3 linked regions of the Sulfolobus sp. A20 genome follow. Each later gene encodes a partner of the first gene's protein in a complex. Links are inferred from orthologs where the notes say so. Each region holds a gene or a part of one and is shown in the gene's direction. Other genes may lie near its edges. The genes, in order: BFU36_RS02430, dph2 and rpl12p.

The links.
Region 2: the proteins of BFU36_RS02430 (region 1) and dph2 are in contact, whole or in part, in a crystal structure (PDB 6Q2D), measured with the Methanobrevibacter smithii proteins. The link is inferred for Sulfolobus sp. A20 from one-to-one orthologs. Residues at the interface, in WP_011954157.1 of Methanobrevibacter smithii: Pro482, Asn483, Lys484, His485, Tyr553, Asp555, Glu556, Glu559, Leu560, Leu591, His592, Glu593, Asp594, Ala595, Val596, His597, Arg598, Gly599, Pro600; in WP_011954460.1 of Methanobrevibacter smithii: Met1, Met3, Tyr4, Pro28, Glu29, Gly30, Leu31, Met33, Phe58, His80, Thr124, Gln126, Ser179, Gly180, Asn181, Phe182, His183, Leu185, Tyr201, Asn202, Phe211, Ile215, Arg291, Asp295, Asp296, Gln298, Met299.
Region 3: the proteins of BFU36_RS02430 (region 1) and rpl12p are in contact, whole or in part, in a crystal structure (PDB 5H7L), measured with the Pyrococcus horikoshii proteins. The link is inferred for Sulfolobus sp. A20 from one-to-one orthologs. Residues at the interface, in WP_048053510.1 of Pyrococcus horikoshii: Pro161, Met164, Met165, Phe168, Ser169, Ile172, Val195, Glu196, Phe202, Leu211, Ser212, Val213, Met216, Lys222, Phe223, Asn224; in WP_010886059.1 of Pyrococcus horikoshii: Leu100, Ala101, Gly102, Leu103, Ser104, Ala105, Leu106, Phe107, Gly108.

Annotation. Positions count from the first base shown.
Region 1 is NZ_CP017006.1:456,773-463,455, forward strand. The notes cover bases 2,207-5,211. They hold BFU36_RS02430 (elongation factor EF-2), read left to right. Parts: upstream 2,207-2,606; coding sequence 2,607-4,817; downstream 4,818-5,211. Other genes in these bases: xpf (3'-flap repair endonuclease Xpf), read left to right, coding at 2,207-2,527; BFU36_RS02435 (HAD family hydrolase), read left to right, coding at 4,823-5,211. Also shown: exosome complex protein Rrp42, read left to right, coding at 1-444; BFU36_RS02405 (50S ribosomal protein L37ae), read left to right, coding at 460-672; BFU36_RS02410 (hypothetical protein), read left to right, coding at 653-1,174; BFU36_RS02415 (KEOPS complex Pcc1 subunit), read left to right, coding at 1,165-1,407; BFU36_RS02420 (prefoldin subunit beta), read left to right, coding at 1,410-1,790; more of xpf, read left to right, coding at 1,814-2,206; more of BFU36_RS02435, read left to right, coding at 5,212-5,551; BFU36_RS02440 (M28 family peptidase), read right to left, coding at 5,534-6,683. UniProt on the Methanocaldococcus jannaschii protein: Catalyzes the GTP-dependent ribosomal translocation step during translation elongation.
Region 2 is NZ_CP017006.1:792,413-798,997, forward strand. Bases 1,064-3,970 are described here. They hold dph2 (diphthamide biosynthesis enzyme Dph2), read left to right. Parts: upstream 1,064-1,969; coding sequence 1,970-2,971; downstream 2,972-3,970. Other genes in these bases: BFU36_RS04335 (single-stranded DNA exonuclease), read left to right, coding at 1,064-1,188; BFU36_RS04340 (KEOPS complex subunit Pcc1), read left to right, coding at 1,172-1,405; BFU36_RS04345 (50S ribosomal protein L16), read left to right, coding at 1,446-1,973; BFU36_RS04355 (exosome complex RNA-binding protein Csl4), read left to right, coding at 2,978-3,547; BFU36_RS04360 (DNA-directed RNA polymerase subunit L), read left to right, coding at 3,537-3,812. Also shown: BFU36_RS04330 (hypothetical protein), read left to right, coding at 1-134; more of BFU36_RS04335, read left to right, coding at 136-1,063; more of BFU36_RS04365, read left to right, coding at 3,971-4,079; BFU36_RS04370 (transcription factor S), read left to right, coding at 4,109-4,441; BFU36_RS04380 (MFS transporter), read left to right, coding at 4,642-5,997; BFU36_RS04390 (hypothetical protein), read right to left, coding at 6,183-6,585. UniProt on the Methanocaldococcus jannaschii protein: Catalyzes the first step of diphthamide biosynthesis, i.e. the transfer of the 3-amino-3-carboxypropyl group from S-adenosyl-L-methionine (SAM) to the C2 position of the imidazole ring of the target histidine residue in translation elongation factor 2 (EF-2).
Region 3 is NZ_CP017006.1:748,255-754,610, forward strand. Bases 1,464-4,141 are described here. They hold rpl12p (50S ribosomal protein P1), read left to right. Parts: upstream 1,464-2,481; coding sequence 2,482-2,802; downstream 2,803-4,141. Other genes in these bases: BFU36_RS04125 (50S ribosomal protein L10), read left to right, coding at 1,464-2,433; alaS (alanine--tRNA ligase), read left to right, coding at 3,257-4,141. In the rest of the region: BFU36_RS04110 (transcription elongation factor Spt5), read left to right, coding at 1-241; BFU36_RS04115 (50S ribosomal protein L11), read left to right, coding at 250-762; BFU36_RS04120 (50S ribosomal protein L1), read left to right, coding at 763-1,419; more of BFU36_RS04125, read left to right, coding at 1,426-1,463; more of alaS, read left to right, coding at 4,142-5,959; BFU36_RS04140 (DUF434 domain-containing protein), read left to right, coding at 5,964-6,356. UniProt on the Methanocaldococcus jannaschii protein: Forms part of the ribosomal stalk, playing a central role in the interaction of the ribosome with GTP-bound translation factors.

The DNA of each region.
Region 1 (6,683 bases):
CTTGTCATTGAGCCAGGTAAAAGTGTATGGACTGTTTGGTTAGACGTCTACGTATTAGATTATAATGGTAATGTATTAGACGCGTGTATGTTAGCATCAATTGCTGCTCTATATAATACATCTGTGTATAAGGTAGAGCAGTCTAATGGATCAATATCTATTAATAAGTCAGAAAAAATAGGAAAATTACCCATGAACTACCCTGTGGTTTCTGTATCACTAGGTAAGGTAGATAAATACTTAGTGGTTGATCCAGATTTAGAGGAGGAATCGATAATAGAAGCTAAGATTTCATTTTCATATACAGCTGATTATAAAATAGTGGGTATACAGAAATCTGGAAAGGGAAGTTTACTGATACAAGATATAGATCAAGCCGAGAATATAGCACGGGTAGCAGCAGCTAAGTTAATAGAAGAACTTAAAAAGCAATTAAATATTTAGATAAGGTGAAAGAGTATGGGTAAGGTAACTGGTATAGCTGGGAGATTTGGGCCAAGATATGGATCTACGATAAGAAAGAAATGGAAAGAAATAATGGAGAGAAGGTATCAAGATCATCAATGTCCTTATTGTAAGACAGCTGGAAAAGTTGTTAGGTTGGCATCTGGCATTTGGTATTGTAGGAAATGTGGAGCAAAGTGGGCAGGGCTTGCATATACGCCCTATTAACGTTATTATAACATCTTCGCGGGATGCTAATATTAGAGTTAGGAACTTTTTAAACACGTTAGAAATTGTTATACCCGATTCTCTAAAGATAAATAGAGGTAGAAGGGATTTAAAGGAAATTTTTGCATTAGCATTATCCCTTCATTCCCCATATTTACTATTAATCAGTACACTAAAAGGTAATCCATATAAGATGATACTTTACGATTTAGTAATGCTCTCACCCAAGTATATATTTAAGATTAGAGGAATTTCTCTTCCTTCCGATTTTGGTATAACGTTAAATGAGATAGAGAGAGGCTCCATATGTATTTTATACAATACTTGTGCTTTCGTCAAAGATTTTATACTAGATCTTGGATATCCGATTTTGTCAGAGTCTAAGAATAATTGTAAAATTCTATCATTTTTTAAACAAGTTGACAGTAATCTTTGTGAGGTCACTTTTATGGATAAAAATAATAATAAGTTCTTAAGAATTTCTTTAGAATTATGGCACTAGTAGAGATTAAGTTAAAAGATGAAGCAGACGATGCAGAGAAATTTAAGAATATTGAAGATATTATTTATAATTCAATAATAATTGAGAAAATAGATACGAAATATGTTAAAATTGAGAGAGATCCTCTTAGAATTATAATTAACTCGCCTACACTAACAAGGACAAGAGCTATAATGAACTCTTATATACTCTGGTTATATACAATTCTAAAGTCATTGGAAGAGGTGAAATGAGTTTGGCTGAAAAATTACCCCCAGAAGTTCAAACCCAATTAGCGAAATTTCAACAATTGAAAAACCAATTAGATAGATTACTGTTAGAGAAATCTACGATAGAAAACGAGCTAAGGGAAATTAACAGAGTCTTAGACGAGTTAGCTAATCTTACAGCTGAGGCTACAATTTATAAGATAGTTGGTAATTTATTGGTTAAGTCGGATAAGGCTTCCGTAGAAAAGGAATTAAATGATAGAAAAGAATTACTAGAATTAAGATCACGTACATATCAGAAACAAGAAAGTATATTAAGGAAACAGCTTGAGGATCTCCAAGCAAAGATCAACGAGATGTTGTCTAAATATTATCCACAAGGAGGGCAATCGGGTATAAAAGCCTAGGAAAAGATTAATTATATTGACCTATGGTAATTAGAATTTATGTTGATGATAGAGAGAAAGCAAGCGGTATACCAGAGTTACTTAAAGAATTAGGCTTAATAGTAATATTTAGCCAACTTGAAGTTGCTGACTACGTAGTGGCAGATGGTGTTGCTATAGAGAGAAAATCTGTGCCTGATTTAATTAACTCTATTTTTGATAAAAGATTTTTTGATCAGATTTCTAGGTTATCAGATTCCTACAGAGTCCCAATACTGATACTGGAGGGTGATATTAACTTAATTAGAAAAATAACTGATAGATGGAAGGCAATAAATAACGCGTTAATTTCACTCACACTAGATTATGATGTAAAAGTGATCTACTCTAGAGACAAAAGAGATACATCAGAAATATTAAAGAAATTAGCTGAAAAATTTCAGTTATCTTCGGAGAACTATAATAGAAAGATTAATCTCCATAACAAATCAAAGCTGAATAGTGTGAGTGATATTCAATTATACATTGTTGAATCATTACCTAGTGTGGGTACGATACTAGCTGAAAGATTATTAAATAGATTTGGAACTATTCAGAATATTTGTAATGCTTCAATTTCTGAACTGGAAAAAGCTCTTGGAAGTAGAAAAAAAGCTGAGGAAATATATAAGATTTTAAGGACTTATTATTCACAAACTAATACAGATAATAAATCTGAAGATAAAAAGAAAGGTTCTTCATTGTTCGATTATCTTTAGATTTTTTAGATTGATTTTTGTGCATTACCTTTTAATATGTGTCTTAATAAGTTTATGTGCAAGAAGTAGGTGGTTTTAGTTGCCTAGGTATAAGACAGTAGAGCAAGTACTCAGCTTAATGAAGGATAGAACGAGAGTACGTAATATAGGGATAATCGCCCATGTCGATCATGGAAAGACTACTACCAGTGATACTTTATTAGCAGCCTCTGGAATAATTTCACCAAAAGTGGCTGGTGAGGCATTAGCGTTAGACTATCTGAATGTAGAGCAACAAAGAGGAATCACAGTGAAGGCTGCAAACATAAGTCTATATCACGAAGCAGAAGGCAAAGGATATGTAATTAACTTAATCGATACACCAGGCCACGTTGATTTTAGTGGAAGAGTTACAAGAAGTTTAAGAGTTCTTGACGGTTCGATAGTTGTTGTTGATGCAGTTGAGGGTATAATGACACAAACTGAAACTGTTCTAAGACAGAGTCTGGAAGAAAGAGTTAGGCCAATACTATTTGTAAATAAGGTTGATAGATTAGTAAAGGAGTTAAAGTTAAGCCCACAAGAAATGCTAAATAGATTACTAGATATAATAAGGCAATTTAACAATTTAATTGACATGTATGGAGAGCCAGAGTTCAAAGAAAAATGGATGATAAATCCACAAGCGGGTAATGTAGTTTTCGGTTCAGCCAAAGACAAATGGGGGTTTAGTTTACCTATGGCACAGAAGAAAGGAATTAACATGAAGCATGTAATTGATGCATATACTGCCTCTGATAAATCCAAAATTGAGGAGCTAGCCTCACAAGTTCCAATCCACGAAGCTTTACTTGATGCGGCAATCAAATTCGTTCCTAATCCTCTAGAGGCGCAAAAGTACAGAATTCCTAAGATCTGGAAAGGTGACTTAGATAGCGAAGTGGCTAAGGCAATGTTAAATGCAGATCCTAACGGACCAGTAGTTTTCATGATAACAGATATGAAAGTGGATCCACACGCAGGTTTAGTAGCAACCGGTAGAGTATTCTCTGGAACTCTCAGATCTGGGGAAGAATTATGGTTAGTTAACGCAAAGACTTCGCAGAGAATTTTACAAGTAAGTCTATATATGGGACCGACAAGAGAGCTTGCGGAAGAGATACCAGCAGGAAATATTGCAGCAGTATTAGGCTTAGATAGAGCTAGATCAGGTGAGACTGCTATATCTGTAGCCTTTAATTCAGTTCAAGGAAGTTTTGAAAGACTTCATTATATCTCGGAACCAGTAGTAACAATAGCAGTAGAGCCTAAGAATCCAAAAGATTTAACAAAGATGATTGATGCATTAAGGAAATTAAGTATTGAAGATCCAAACTTAGTAGTCAAAATAAATGAAGAAACAGGCGAATATCTGTTATCTGGCATGGGATTCCTTCACTTAGAAGTATCGTTACAACTATTGAGAGAAAACTATGGTATTGATGTAGTAACAACACCACCAATAGTAGTATATAGAGAAAGCATAAGAGCCAAGAGTCAAGTATTTGAAGGGAAGTCACCAAATAAGCATAACAAGTTCTATTTGAGTGTTGAACCGTTAAATGATAAGACCATTGAGCTGATTAGTAATGGAACAATAAGGGAAGATATGGATAGTAAGGAAATGGCTAAAATATTAAGAGATAGTGCTGACTGGGATTATGACGAGGCTAAGAGAATAATAGCAATAGATGAAAACGTAAACGTATTTGTTGATATGACAAGCGGTGTGCAACACTTAAGAGAAGTCATTGATACAGTACTTCAAGGTTTCAGGTTAGCTATGAGGGAGGGACCACTAGCACATGAACCGATTAGAGGAGTAAAAGTTATAATGCATGATGCTGTAATACATGAAGATCCAGCTCACAGAGGTCCAGCCCAAATTTACCCTGCAGTAAGGAATTCCATCTTTGCTGGTTTCTTAACGTCAAGACCTACTCTCTTAGAGCCTATCCAAAAACTTGATATAAGAGCCCCAGCTGACCTGATAGGTAACGTAACAGCAGTAATAACTAGAAAGAGAGGGAAGATCCTCGATGTTTCACAAGTGTCCAATATGTCGAGAATTACCGCAGAGGTTCCAGTTTCAGAATCTTACGATATGGCAAGCGAGCTAAGAGGTGCAACTGGTGGGAGAGCATTCTGGGGTACTGAATTTAGTAGATGGGCACCAGTACCTGATAGTATACTGTTAGATGTAGTAAGTAAGATCAGAGAGAGAAAAGGATTACCAAAAGAGTTACCTAAAGTAGAAGATTTCCTCTCGTGATTATTTTGTCTTCCGATAATACAATATTCAGCAACGTAAAGGCTGTGTTTTTTGATTTCGATAATACCTTAATTAATTTTGATAGTAGATCAAGAGAGGCTTTAAGGACAGTTGCTAAGGATATGTATAATTATATTAAAGAAAATTATAGATACGAAATAGATATTACCATAATCCAGAGATTAGTTGATGCTGAAAGTAACAGATTGGATAGGGAGGGCGAATATGACAGAAATAAATGGTGGGAAAATGTGCTTAGTCTATTAAACGTAGAAAAAGTAGAAAGGTCTCAATTATATGATTGGACTAGCCTATATTGGTCGATCGCGGGGCAAACTGAACCTTATGAGGATGCTAAAGAACTTATAGAATATTTAAGTAGCAAAGGTTACAAATTGGGCATAATAACAAATAGCGATGGAGAAGGAGGAAATAAAAGTAAGCGATTAAGGAGTTTTCCATTAATTGATAAATTTAATGTTATAATTATTGGAGGGGAAGGAGGTATAAAACCTAAACCAAATATTGAACCTTTCATAATTGCTTGTGAAAGGGTATCAGTAAGTCCTAATTCCTGCCTTTTCATAGGAGATGATCCCATAAAAGATTGTTTAGCGGCGAAGAAAGCTGGTATGTATTCTGTTTTAGTTGATAGAGAAGCTAAGGTGAAGAATGCTGAGTTATACGCAGACTTCGTTGTAACATCTCTTACACAGTTAGAGGAATTTCTTTAACAATAAGTACAGTTGGTCTGTATATTCATTCGTTACGTCCTCTTTTAATTCATTAAGATAATATGTGAAATAACGATAATAAGTACTACTGGATTCTTTAGGTTTTTCTAGGCATTGGAAGTTTTCAATACATATCGTTGATTTTCTCTTTATCATTTCTTCAATCCCATAACTTTTGTGAAATAGTTTAACGTTTGCATAATTCTCCTCGATATCTAAAATTCCACCGTAAAATTTTAGCAAATTTCTATATACGTAGATATCTTTATCTCTTAACCTATCTATTAAATTCACTAGATAAGTCTTTAAAGGTGGATGAGCATATAGCATACTATTTTTAACTTGCTCTATCATGTCATTAAAGTTATAATATATATTATTATTTATAATTTTTGATATAATATTCTTAATTAAATTTATATTACCAATTATCTTACTATCATTTGGATCTATTTTGTCAAACTCGCCATGATAGTGAGGATTATTCTTACTTCCTATGTCTATACTGGGTATACCATTTCTTATGTATGAGTAACTATCAGTATAAATTTCTGGTACGTCAATTATATTAGTAGTATATAATCCGCTAAACAAGTCTTTCAAACCCGGAACAGTTTTTATTATAATCTCATACTCACTTATATTATCTAAATTAATATTAATCAAAATATTATCCAAATCTTCTGAACCTAGATTGCTGAGAAAAGTTCTTGATCCGTAAGACCAAGAGAAAGTGGAAAAGTAAATAGATCCGGATTCCTCAGCGGTATAGGATATTAAATGAGTCTCATAAAGATTTGATCTAAATTCTGGTAAAAGTGAAACAGCTAATAAATCGTCCCTTTCGCCAGCTAGCCAATGATCGTGATGGGAGGTTATGTGGACCACGGTATTCTCATTTCTAGCGTTAGTTATTCCCTCAATTACATATCCAGTTGCATAAGGATTTATTTCAGACTCAATAATTATTCTGCACTTACCTCTTATCTTGTTGAAATCACTACTTTTAACATATATAGCAGGTATTGGTGGAGGTGGGCATGGACCATAGTCTAGCATGTTACCATATTTTATTACAAACCTTCTATTTTCATTATCTAGAGAAAAAATTACTGCTTTACAGTTAGCTTTA
Region 2 (6,585 bases), 330 kb from region 1 along the record:
TATTCTTAAATCCTTCTTATGTTTTCATCACAAGATTAAATTATATCGTGTGCAACATGATAGGCTTTGCGTTCTTCAAAGATATGCATTTTGAAGAACTTAAAAAATGGTCTAAAGAAGTTTTAAAGAGATAGTATGGAAATATTTTTAGGAGAACCTAATAATGAAGAGATTAAGGAATACGTTAGAACATTACAAACCCGAGATAACCTCTGCATACGTACTTATTATTCCCCAGATCCGTTAATATTTTCCTACATTATTTCAAAATATATAAAAAACAAAACTTTCATTACTTTTAAATCCTCTTGCGATCTAGAACTTAAGCAAGATAGTAACGGAAAGTGGATAATTGACAATACTATAAAAAAACATTACTATTTAGGCAATAACGCCTTTTCTTCCTATCTAGTAATTAATAATGATGATATCTTGGCTATATTAACCGGAGTTATTTCCTCCACAATTATAGAAAGAAGAAGATTATCTGAGTGGGAGTTAAGTGTGATAAAGAGTTTAGAGCAATTCGGAGTGATTATAGAGAAGAACTTAAGAGTACCTAATTTTAAAGCATTGCCGTTATTTCTCTCCCTAATGCTTTCTCTAGATCCGTTTATTCCTACGATAAGCGGGAATAGAGAAAATAGTATAAATTTAATGAAAGAGATTAATGCAAATGAAACTACTAAACTAGAAGATCTAGATGAGAATCAGCTAAATACATTACTGTACAGAGTAATTTCTCTAATAATTAAGGAGAATCCAAAATTCAATAGAGATGATATAATCACGGACAGAATATTTTATCTGGATTATGACACATTGGAACTTTCTTTCTCCTTAATTTACTCCTTTGATACATTTGGCAGTGGGGAGATAGCTCAATTTGTTACTACTCCTTCTTATGCTGAAGTATTATTGGACAAGTTTAGAAGCACTCTCGGAAAAGGGTTTAGTTTACAATTACAAAACGCTACTAAATCCTATTATATAGTAAACACGAACAATTTTAATTCACCACTTCTAACTCAGTTAATACTATTACAACTACAAAAAATAAAAAGAGACAAAACTGTAGTATTAAAAATAGGTAACAACTATTATACAAGTAGTTATTTTGAACAAAGTAGAAGATCCGAGGGGTTGATAAAAATTGATGATAGAGTTAAAAATGAAAATACGGTATAAAAAGCCGGAAGTTATTGTTAATAGCCTTAATGTAGACAATATTGATTTACCTAAAGGCATGGAAATAGAGAGTAGAGTCATCGGAAATGACGAAATTGAAATTATAATAAAAATGAAAATAGTAAACGCAAATGATATTTTAACACTTAGAAATACTGTCGATGAAATATTATTACACGTAAAGGCGATTCAAGCTTCGCTTAACGCAGTAAGTTAAATATATAGTCTTCTTTCTATGAATGAATAAGTGTGATAATATGCCTCTAAGACCTGGTAGATGTTACAGGCACTTTTCTGGACCAGCTTACACAAGAAAGGAGTATATACCGGGAATACCACAACCAAAGATAAGTAAATTCACCTCTGGTAACCCTAATGGAGATTATGACTATGAACTGAGATTAATCAATACGGAAATAGGGCAAATAAGGCATAATGCGTTAGAAGCTGCTAGAGTTATAACTCTAAAGACATTATCAAAGAAAACTGGTAGCGAAACATCATTTTTCATGTGGGTTTTAAAGTATCCTCATCACGTATTGAGAGAGAATAAGATGATGGCCTTTGCCGGAGCTGATAGATTGCAAGACGGTATGAGGTTATCATTTGGAACACCAATAGGAACTGCAGCAAGAGTACAAAAATTAGGAGAAACTATAATACTAGTGAGGGTAAAGAAAGAGCACTTACAATTTGCAAAAGAAGCCTTAGAAGTGGCATCCAAGAAACTGCCTTTAGACACTAGGATAGAAGTTATACCCTTAAAACAGGCGTCTGTAAGTTGAGTTACAATTTTGAGGAAGAAAAAGTAATAAATGAAATAGTTAAAAGAGATGCAAAAAAAGTTCTATTACAATTTCCTGAAGGCTTAAAATATTTTTCTATTGAGATAGTTAATAAATTGAGGCAAAAGCTACCCAATGTGGAGTTTATAATATCTGGGGAGCCTAGTTGGGGAGCTTGCGATATAGCGGAGGATGAGGCTAAAGAGATAGGAGCTGATCTAATAATACATTTTGGTCATACACCATATACATGGTATTATCCTAAGTTCCCTACTGTATTCATAAACGTTGAGAGTAAAATAAATTTGAACCCTAAAATATTGGATGACCTAATACAAATATTGAAAAATAAATACGATGCTAAGAAAGTATCTCTTACATCGACCCTCCAACACGTTAAACTATTACCCGAAATTAAGAAGGGACTTGAAGATCACTTTGAGGTAATAATAGGCAAGCCATCGAGCAAATTTATGTTTGATGGACAAGTACTCGGTTGTGACTATAAGCCAGCTGAAGTTCCAGCGGATGTTTATATAATAGTATCTGGTGGACTATTCCATGCAATAGGTTTAGGGTTAACTACTAACAAGCCTACCATAAAAGTTGATCCATACACTCAAAAAGTTGAAGATCTCACCAATGAAATACAAAAAATATTAAAGATTAGATATGCGAAAATAATGGAAGCGTTTGATAAAAGAAATTGGGTAATAATACAAGGCATTAAAGTCGGGCAAAACAGACCTTTGATGGTAAAATACTTTTACGATGAATTAAACAAGAGAGGATATAACGTGTACATAGTAACAAATAAGGTACTAACTATAGATGTGTTGAGAAACATAGATAGGAGTTTCGTTGATGTATTCTTAGTTACCTCATGCCCAAGATTACCTATTGACGATTTGTTTAATTACGAAAAACCTGTCCTCACTCCAGGTGAGGCTAAAATGGTTATAAATAATAGTTTAGAACCATATATTTTTCCGTGGTGATTGAAAGTGAGAACTCAAGGGGATATAAGCTTACCTGGAGAGGAATTAGCTGTAATTGAAGAATTCATGAGTGGTGATGGTACATACGAGATTAATGGAGTTGTGAGATCAGCAGTTATAGGTAAGATATTCTATGATATGCTAAATAGAAAGAGCAATGTATTACCAATTAAAAAGGTACTAATAAATAATTTGAAAAAAGCTAAATACGTTATAGGTATAGTTAATTCTACTAGAGAGGACTTAGCGTCGGTCTCGATAATCGGAATAGAAGAAAGGAAATTACAGTCACCTTTATCAGCGTATTTGCATATTTCTCAGATATCAAATAAAAGATTAAATACTATAAATGAAGCTGTGAAGGTAGGGGATGTTATTAAAGCAAAATTGATATCCTTTTCTATACCTTTATCGCTAACAATTAAAGCCAAAGATCTTGGAGTAATATACGCTAAGTGTTCACGATGTGGAGCAGTATTAGTTAAGCAAGATGAGAATAATTTAAAATGTAATATGTGTGGTAATATAGAACAGAGAAAAATTGGCAGCTATGTGGTGAAAAAAGGTGGAAATTAAAATTCTTAAGAGCGATAATAATTATTTGGAACTTGAAATAGAAGGTGAGGATCATACGCTTGGTAATCTATTAGCAGGTACGTTAAGAAAAATTAGAGGAGTTACTTTTTCCTCATATTATCAGCCTCACCCATTATTGGATAAAATAGTAGTTAAAGTATTAACTGATGGATCTATTACTCCAAAAGATGCAATTTTAGAAGGTATTCAAATGATAAAGAATATTTCCTCTCAATATTTAAATGAAATCAAAGGAGTATTATAATTGAAATCAGAAGCTAGAGTTGCAATTTTAGTATCAAATGATGATACCTTTTACGTGCTATGCGTATTTAGAGGATTTTTCATAGAGAAGCTATTCTTAAGTCTGAACAAAGAAGAACTGATCAGTGAAATTACTTCATCCCCAATCTCCGAGGAAATAAGATACTCGAATCTAGGAATAGGTGAAAAGTATACTGAAAATCAGTTGGAGAATTTATGTAGAACAGTTGCTCTTAAGTTATCAGAAAAGTTAAATATCAATAAATAATAATTCTTAATTCTGTAACTGGTGATCTTATGAAGTTCTGTCCGAAGTGTAACTCCTTAATGTTACCAAAAAAAGTAAATGGTAAAAACGTTTATAAATGTAATAAGTGCGGATATGAGGAAGAAGATCACCAAACTATAACTGTAACAACTAAGGTTAAACATTCCATCAAAGATAAGACTTTAGTTCTGGAAGAACAGCCAATGCCAGCTGGAGCGCAAAAAATAAAGGGAATACTCTGCCCTTCATGTGGCAATGATGAAGCTTTCTTTTGGATATTGCAGACGAGAAGAGCTGACGAGCCACCTACTAGATTCTATAAATGCACAAAGTGTGGAAAAGTGTGGAGAGAATATGAGTAGAAAATGAGAAAATCTTATTTATTTAAATTCTCATTTTAAGATGGACCCGTAGCTCAGCCAGGACGGAGCGCCGGCCTTCTAGCGTCCAGGAGGTAAGCCGGCGGTCCCGGGTTCAAATCCCGGCGGGTCCGCACATATTATTTTTGAGTATATACTTATACTAGATACTTTTATTAGTGAGCAAAATAAAGAAAGGTTCGATGGACGAAGATAGTCTACCCTTTGACGATCTAGAGATTAAAAGCACATTAACTGCAGGAATGGGAGTATTCACAGATGGATACGAACTTTATTCAATCTCTCTAGTATTTTACTACATACAAGATGCACTACATTTACAAATAGTACAAGAAGGATTTTTGATTGCTAGTTCATATTACGGAGCAGCAATCTCAGCTATACTATTAGGATTTTTATCCGATAAAATGGGTAGGAAAATAATTTACGGATTAGACGTAGGCCTAATGAGTATAGGAATCCTATCTCAGTCAATATCTTTTAATTTCTTCCAATTACTAATCTCGCGAGTGATTTTAGGATTAGGGATTGGAGCAGATTACGTTCTTTCTCCATTAATAATTGCTGAGAACTCAAATCCAAAGAGTAGAGGTAAAAGAATGATTATAACTTTTGCAGTATTGTGGGGGCTAGGAGCAGTAGCCGCAGCTTTCGTCGATCAAATCTTGATAATGTTAGGAGAACCAGCAAATATTGTTTGGAGAATAGTACTTCTAGCAGGAATTATTCCTGCCATTTCAGTATTTTACTTGAGAAGAAAAATTCCCGAAACGTATAAATATTTAACTAGAATTAAGCCAATAAAAAGAGAATTGGAAAAGCTTCAGAAAGAACTAGGTGGAAACGTAGTAATCAAACTTGATAATGTTCCTTTCATTAAAAGATTAAAGACATCAATAGTACTAATACTTCTTTCAACCATAATCTGGGTGCTTTATGATATGTACTCGTCCACATTTGCTATTTATGGACCAATAACGATAGCCGCAAACTTAGGATTAAGTCCAATAGACTTTACTTATGCGGCACAATTCTTAGCAGGACTCCCTGGTCAAATAATTAGTATCTACTTGGTCGATAAGATAGGAAGAAAGCCCCTTATTATATTGGGATACGCAGGAGTTGCTTTTTGGCTATTTATGTATTCATCTCTCTTAATATTCCCTGGATTTTTTGGTTTTAATATAAAAATATCTAACCCTCTACAAGCCGCTGAGCAGTTAACAGGAGAAGCTGCAGTATTGGGTTTCACATTTTACTTATTGAACTACTTATTCTCAGCAATTGGTCCCGCATCCATAATAGGATCAGCAATGCTAACACCAGAATTAACACCAACAAAGATTAGGGGTACTAGTCAAGCAATAAGTGTAGCAACAGATAGACTAATGGCTGCGCTTAGCATAACCGCTTTTCCACTTTTACTTTCTAAATATGGATTAGGAGCATTATTAGGGGTGTACTCAATCATTGCATTATTATCATGCATCATAACGTGGTTTTTAATACCAGAAACAAAAGGTGTTAAGTTAGAGTAGTTTTTATTTTGTTAGCCACTAAAAAACTGTGGAATGCCGCCGCGGGGATTTGAACCCCGGACAACCGGATGTCCCCCGGACTTCTCTACTTACCGTATGAGTCCGGCGCTCTAACCAGGCTGAGCTACGGCGGCACGAATATAAATTTAGCATGAGACCTAAAAAATTTTTCCGACTTTTTAGTATCATGTTACTGTTACAGTGAAAAATCCATCATACGTAACATTCTTATTGCTAATAATTATCGTAATATTGTAATTTCCTATTGGTGATATTAGGTAAAATGAGACAGGATTCTTATCAATTATCTTAAATGGAAAAGTTCCACTATAATTCAAGAATCTGAAAGTTATATTATAATTTCCTGTTTGAAGATAATTTGAACTATCATATGGGGAAATCCTAAATAGTGAGTAAAGATAAGATGTATCAGTAGAGTAATTATACTGAAGATATGTCGAAGTTAATGAATAGTTAAAGGGAGCTGAAGGAGTAAAACTACCAACCATATCGAGAACTGGAAACTGATTGTTATTGATTGCAAAAAACTGAACCAATTTAGAGTTTCCGTTTATTAAATCGCTTAAG
Region 3 (6,356 bases), 290 kb from region 1 along the record:
ACTAGCTCAAGGATTATTACCTAGAGAGGAAATTCTGAAATTAGTATCGAAGAGGCAGATAGTGCTTACATTAAAGCCTGGAGACGTAGTAGAAGTAATCTCTGGGCCATTTAGGGGTACTCAGGCCCAGGTCGTAAGAGTCGAGGAATCTAAAGGAGAGGTAGTGTTAAATATCTTAGAATCTACATTTCCATTACAGGTAACAGTTCCATTAGACCAAGTTAGATTAACCAAAAGGTGAAGTAAGTTATGCCTACAAAATCCATTAAAATAGTCGTTGAAGGTGGAAATGTAAAACCAGGTCCGCCATTGGCACCTACATTATCTCAGCTAGGACTAAACGTTGGAGAAGTGGTGAAAAAGTTAAATGAGGCCACAAGCAGCTTCAAAGGCATGACAGTCCCAGTAACCCTTGAAGTTGATACTTCTACGAAAAAATATGACATAAAAGTTGGAATCCCTACTACGACTGCACTTTTATTGAAAGAAGTTGGAGCCAGTGAGCCCTCTGGTGATCCTAAAAATAAGAAAATTGGTAACCTATCACTGGAACAAATAGTTAAAGTGGCAATAATGAAAAAACCATCGCTTACTGCTAAATCTCTTAAGGCAGCTGTTAAATCGATAGTAGGTAGTGCTAGATCAATAGGTATAACTGTTGAAAACAAGGATCCCAAGGAAGTTATAAAGGAAATAGAAGAAGGCAAGTATAATGATTTATTATCCAAATATGAAAATCAATGGAATGAGGTGAAGGAATAAATGCCGATAGTCGGCAAGGATATAATCGAGAGTTCACTGAAAAATTCTTTGTCTCCAGAGAATAATCCTAAAAGGAATTTCGTGCAGAGTGTAGAGCTAATAGTAACTTTTAAAGATGTCGATATGAAGAAGGGAGATCTGAAGTTAAGGGAGATAATCGTATTGCCTAAGCCACCCGAGAAACCAAAAAAGGTTTTAGTAGTTCCCACTTTCCAGCAAATAGAATACGCCAAAAAAGCTGAACCTAACGTCATACTTACCAGAGAAGAGTTACAAAAGCTACAAGGCAACAAGAGGGCTGTTAAAAAACTAGCTAGACAAAACGATTGGTTCCTAATCTCAGCTGAGTCCATGTCTTTAGTTGGAAGAATACTCGGACCAGCATTAGGACCCAGAGGAAAATTCCCAACACCTCTGCCAAACACTGCAGATATTACCGAATATATCTTAAGATTTAAGAGATCTACTATTGTTAAGACTAAAGATCAACCTCAAACACAAACTTTCATAGGATTAGAAAATCAACAACCTTCGGATTTGGCTGAAAATGCTATAGCTGTGCTTAATGCAATAGAGAGCAAGGTTTCTCCTTCTAAAATCAGAAGCATCTATGTAAAAACGACAATGGGAAAAATAATTAAAGTCCCCATAAGGTGAAGGTTCATGGCTCTAGCATTAAAACAGAAAAAAATTCCCTCATGGAAGATCGAAGAAGTAAAGGAGCTCGAAGAGCTAATTAAAAATAGTAAGACAGTTTTAATAGCTAATCTTGAGGGTTTTCCCGCAGATAAATTACATGAAATTAGAAAGAAATTAAGAGGAAAGGCGGTCATAAAGGTTACTAAAAACAGTTTATTTGAAATCGCTGCTAAGAATGCGGGCATCGACATAGAAAAAATAAAAGGATATCTTACTGGTCCAAATGCGTTCATTTTCACTAATGATAATCCGTTTGCTATGAACATGTTCTTTGAGAACTATAAGTTAAGAAGATATGCGATGCCAGGAGACAAGGCTGAGGAAGATGTTATAATACCAGCTGGAGATACTGGAATGACCGCAGGACCAATATTAAGTGTATTTGGTAAATTAAAGGTACAAACTAGAGTTCAAGATGGAAAAGTTCATGTAGTTAAGGATACTTTAGTAGCTAAAAAAGGAGATCCTATACCAGTTGAAGCGTTACCTATATTACAGAAACTTGGAATAATGCCAACATTTGTAAAATTAAAGATTAAAATAGCTTATCATGAAGGTTTAGTAATTCCAGAAGAAAATTTAAAACTAGATTTAGACGCTTATAGAAGAAATATCGAAGAGGCTTATAGAAACGCATTTACGTTAGCTGTGGAAATTGCATATCCGGAAGCAGAAATATTAAGATTTACCATAACTAATGCTGTAAGAAAAGCCATAATGCTTGCGTCAGAATTAGGATACATAACACCAGAAACGGCTCAAGTAGTATTTGCTAGGGCAGTATCGAAAGCATATGCCTTAGCCTCGGCTATTAGTGGAAAGGTTGATTTAGGAATTCAGATACCCAAAGCAGAAACCAAACCACAAAGTCAAGAAAAGATAGAGGAGAAGAAAGAAGAGAAGAAAGAGGAAGAAAAGAAAGGACCAAGCGAAGAAGAAATTGGAGGCGGACTAGCATCACTTTTTGGGTGATAAAAAATTTATATATCTTAACCCAAAAAGAGTGAGTGTGAGATAAAAATGGAGTATGTCTATGCAAGTCTACTATTACATTCAGCTAAAAAAGAAATAAGTGAAGATAGTTTAAAGAATGTCCTTACAGCAGCTGGTATAAGTGTAGATGAGGTCAGATTAAAGGCTGTTGTAGCTGCATTAAAAGAAGTTAACATTGATGAAGTGTTGAAGAACGCTTCAGCAATGCCAGTAGCTGTAGCTGCAGCTCCGCAACAAGCTACGCAACAAGCACCTGCAGAGGAGAAGAAAGAAGAGAAGAAAGAGGAAGAAAAGAAAGGACCAAGCGAAGAAGAAATTGCAAGTGGGCTAGCATCCTTATTCGGATGAGCGTTTCTGATCTAGTATCACTAATAATTACTTCTAAACTTTTTTAATTTTCAATTAATTGAGGCTACAAAAAGTTATCTTTGACTAGGAAAATATCATAGATAACGCTATTTTATTTGAACAAATTCTTTATTGGCTAACTACCATCACATGCCGGAAAATATTCAGCACAGTTTATCTAGGGCAAGAATTGATAACAGACATCATAAATCAAACTAAGCTAATGACTTTTCATCATCGAAGCTATTATCTAAATTCGAATATTAATAAAAAATAAGTAAAATAGGCATATTCAATTACAACTTACATCTTAACTTGTAAAAAGTTACAAATTTGCTGGATGAGTAGTTAGTTAGATAGGAAAATCACAATATAATTAGGAAAAATAACAAGAACTTTGTGAAACTTGAAAACTGGCTTTACTTTTTAAGCTTTAATTACTTTCTTTTAGTATATGAAAGCAAGTGCTGATGAATATAGATTAAGTTTCTTTTTAAATAATGGATATCAAAGAAAAATTTGTAAAAATTGTCAGACTCCTTTTTGGACTAAAGATGAGAAGAGAGAAGTCTGTGCAGATATACCTTGTACTGACTATTACTTCTTCGATATACAAATCAAAAGTAATCCGTTAACCGTAAGAGAAGCAAGAGAGAAATTCTTATCTTTCTTTGAAAAGAGAGGGCACACTAGAATTCCTCCTAAGCCAGTCTTAGCTAGATGGAGAGAAGATTTGTACTTAACTATAGCCAGTATAGTCGATTTCCAGCCACATGTAACTAGCGGATTAGTTCCACCACCAGCTAATCCTCTAGTGATATCTCAACCAGCCATAAGGCTTGAAGATATTGACAACGTAGGAGTAACTTTTGGAAGACATTTAACAACATTTGAAATGGCAGCTCATCATGCATTTAATTACCCAGATAAATACATTTATTGGAAAGACGAAACTACTGAGTATGCTAAGGAGTTTTTCACTGAGGAAATAGGAATCCCAGAGAGCCAGCTTAATTTTAAGGAATCTTGGTGGGAGGGAGGAGGAAACGCAGGACCGTGTTTAGAAGTAACAGTTGGAGGGTTAGAACTAGCAACCTTAGTGTTTATGCAATACAAGATTGAAGAAAATGGAAACTATACACCTCTGAAATTAAAGATTGTTGATACCGGTTATGGAGTGGAAAGGATAGCTTGGATAACACAAAAGACTCCTACGGCATTCCACGCAATCTATGGTGACCTAGTTTATAAGTTTTTTAACAAAATTGGAGTCCCTTACGTAGATGATCAATTGCTTACTATATCCTCAAGGTTCGCTGGGCGTATAGATCCTGACAATCCAGATACTATAAAGACTCACAGAGAACTTGTAAGTAAAGAATTAAATGTAGATATTAAAAGAATTGACGAGGAGCTAACAAGGGCAGCAAGGGTTTTCCAGGTGCTCGATCACACTAAAACCATAATGATGATGCTAGCTGATGGTCTAGTTCCCTCTAATTCCGGTGAAGGTTATCTGGGAAGGCTGGTGATACGGAGGGCTCTAAGAGTATTAAAATTACTTGGATCTGATGTTAGACTTTATGAACTAGTAAAGGAGCAATTAGATTTCTGGAAAGAGGACTTTCCGCAAGTGTGGAAAAATAAAGATTATATTTTAGACGTCATTGAATTAGAGCAACAAAAGTTTGAGAACGTAGTAAGTAAAATACCTTCAATAGTTTCGAGTATATCTAAAAAGAAGGAAGTAAACACTGAAGATCTGATAGAAATATACGACTCCAATGGAATTCCTCCTGATTTAGTAAGTGAAGAGTTGAAAAAAAGAGGAATTAAAGTAGATATACCTCATAACTTTTATGGGTTAGTAGCAAAAAGACACCAGACCTCATCCATTAAAGAAAAAGAAAGGCAAAAATTGCCTAAGGAAGTGATGGAAATATTCTCCAAGGTTCCATCAACTGAAAAGTTGTATTACAAGGATCAATATATGAGGTCTTTTGAGGCTAAAGTAATACAGGTGTTTAAAAATTATATTGTCTTGGACAGAACAGCGTTCTACCCAGAAGGTGGTGGACAATTAGGAGATACTGGAGTAATATATGATATAAACAATAACGAAAATTACAAGGTTATTGACACGCAAAAAGTTGGTGAAGTGGTAGTTCACGTATTAGATAAAGAACCTAAAATTAAGGCTGGTGATATTGTAAAAGGTGAAATTGATTGGGAGAGGAGATACAGATTAATGAGACATCACACAGCTACTCACATAATTCTAGCTTCTGCCAAAAGAGTTCTAGGGGATCATGTTTGGCAAGCTGGTGCTGAGAAAACACCAGAAAAAGGAAGACTTGACATAACTCACCATAAGCCATTAACAGAAGAGGAAATCAAGCTCATAGAAGATTATGCAAATAAAGTTATTGCTGATAGGAGACCAGTAAGACCAATAGAGATAAATAGAATAGAAGCTGAAATGAAGTATGGCGTTTCGATTTATGAAGGAGGGGTTCCAAATTCGGCGATAATAAGATTATTAGAGATAAAGGATTGGGACATTGAAAGTTGCGGAGGTACACATGTTAGTAATACCAGCGAAATAGGTTCTGTGAAAATAATTAACGTTGAAAAAATTCAAGATGGTGTCATAAGATTGGAATATGTGGCGGGAAGTGCATTAGTAGATTATACTAGAGAGTTAGAGAAAAAGATTGACGAAATCTCGAAAATAATTAACGTTGACTCTTCGCAAGTAGCCTCTAGATTAAAAAGAATATTAGACGAAAAGAACAACGTTGAGGAATTATTATCTCATTATAGAAAAATATACGAAAATCTTATAATAAGTACAATAAAGCCGTACGAGATTAACGGAATAAAAATATACGTTTTAGAAGGGCTAGAAGATGAGGAGGAGATAAAGGAGATAACGCGAAAGATAACATATTCTCAAAATAATATTGTTGTAAGCATTACTGATAATAAATTACAAATAGGTACTTCGAAAAATATTGACGTGAGTAAAATAGTAGAAGAATTTAGAAAAATTGGCGGAAGAGGTGGGGGTAAAGGTACTTTTGCCAACATATTATTGGATCAGCGTAGAAGTAAGGAACAAATAATTGAAATTATTAAAAGAGGGATATTAGTGTAAATTAATGAATATTACCAGAAATATAAAGGATGCTTACATCGATTATAAATATTTTTTAAATAGGGGCTATTCTAGAAAGATAGCACTAGATGCCATCAGTGCCAGATATAATTTAAGTAGATTAGAAAGACTTTTGCTTTATAGATGTGTACATTCTGATTCAGAGATAACTAATGTTAAGTCTAAGATAATTGAAACTAATAAGGAACTAGTAATAGATGGTTATAACGTAGCATTAACGTTAATAGCTGGAATGAAAGGAGAGGAAATTTATGAGTGTGACGATGGTTTCTTTAGAGACTTAGGACTTGGTAAACATAAAAATAGTGAAATGTTATCTGATGTTCTGGTATTGGTGGTTGAATATTGTGAGAAATTAAAAATCAGATGTGAAGTT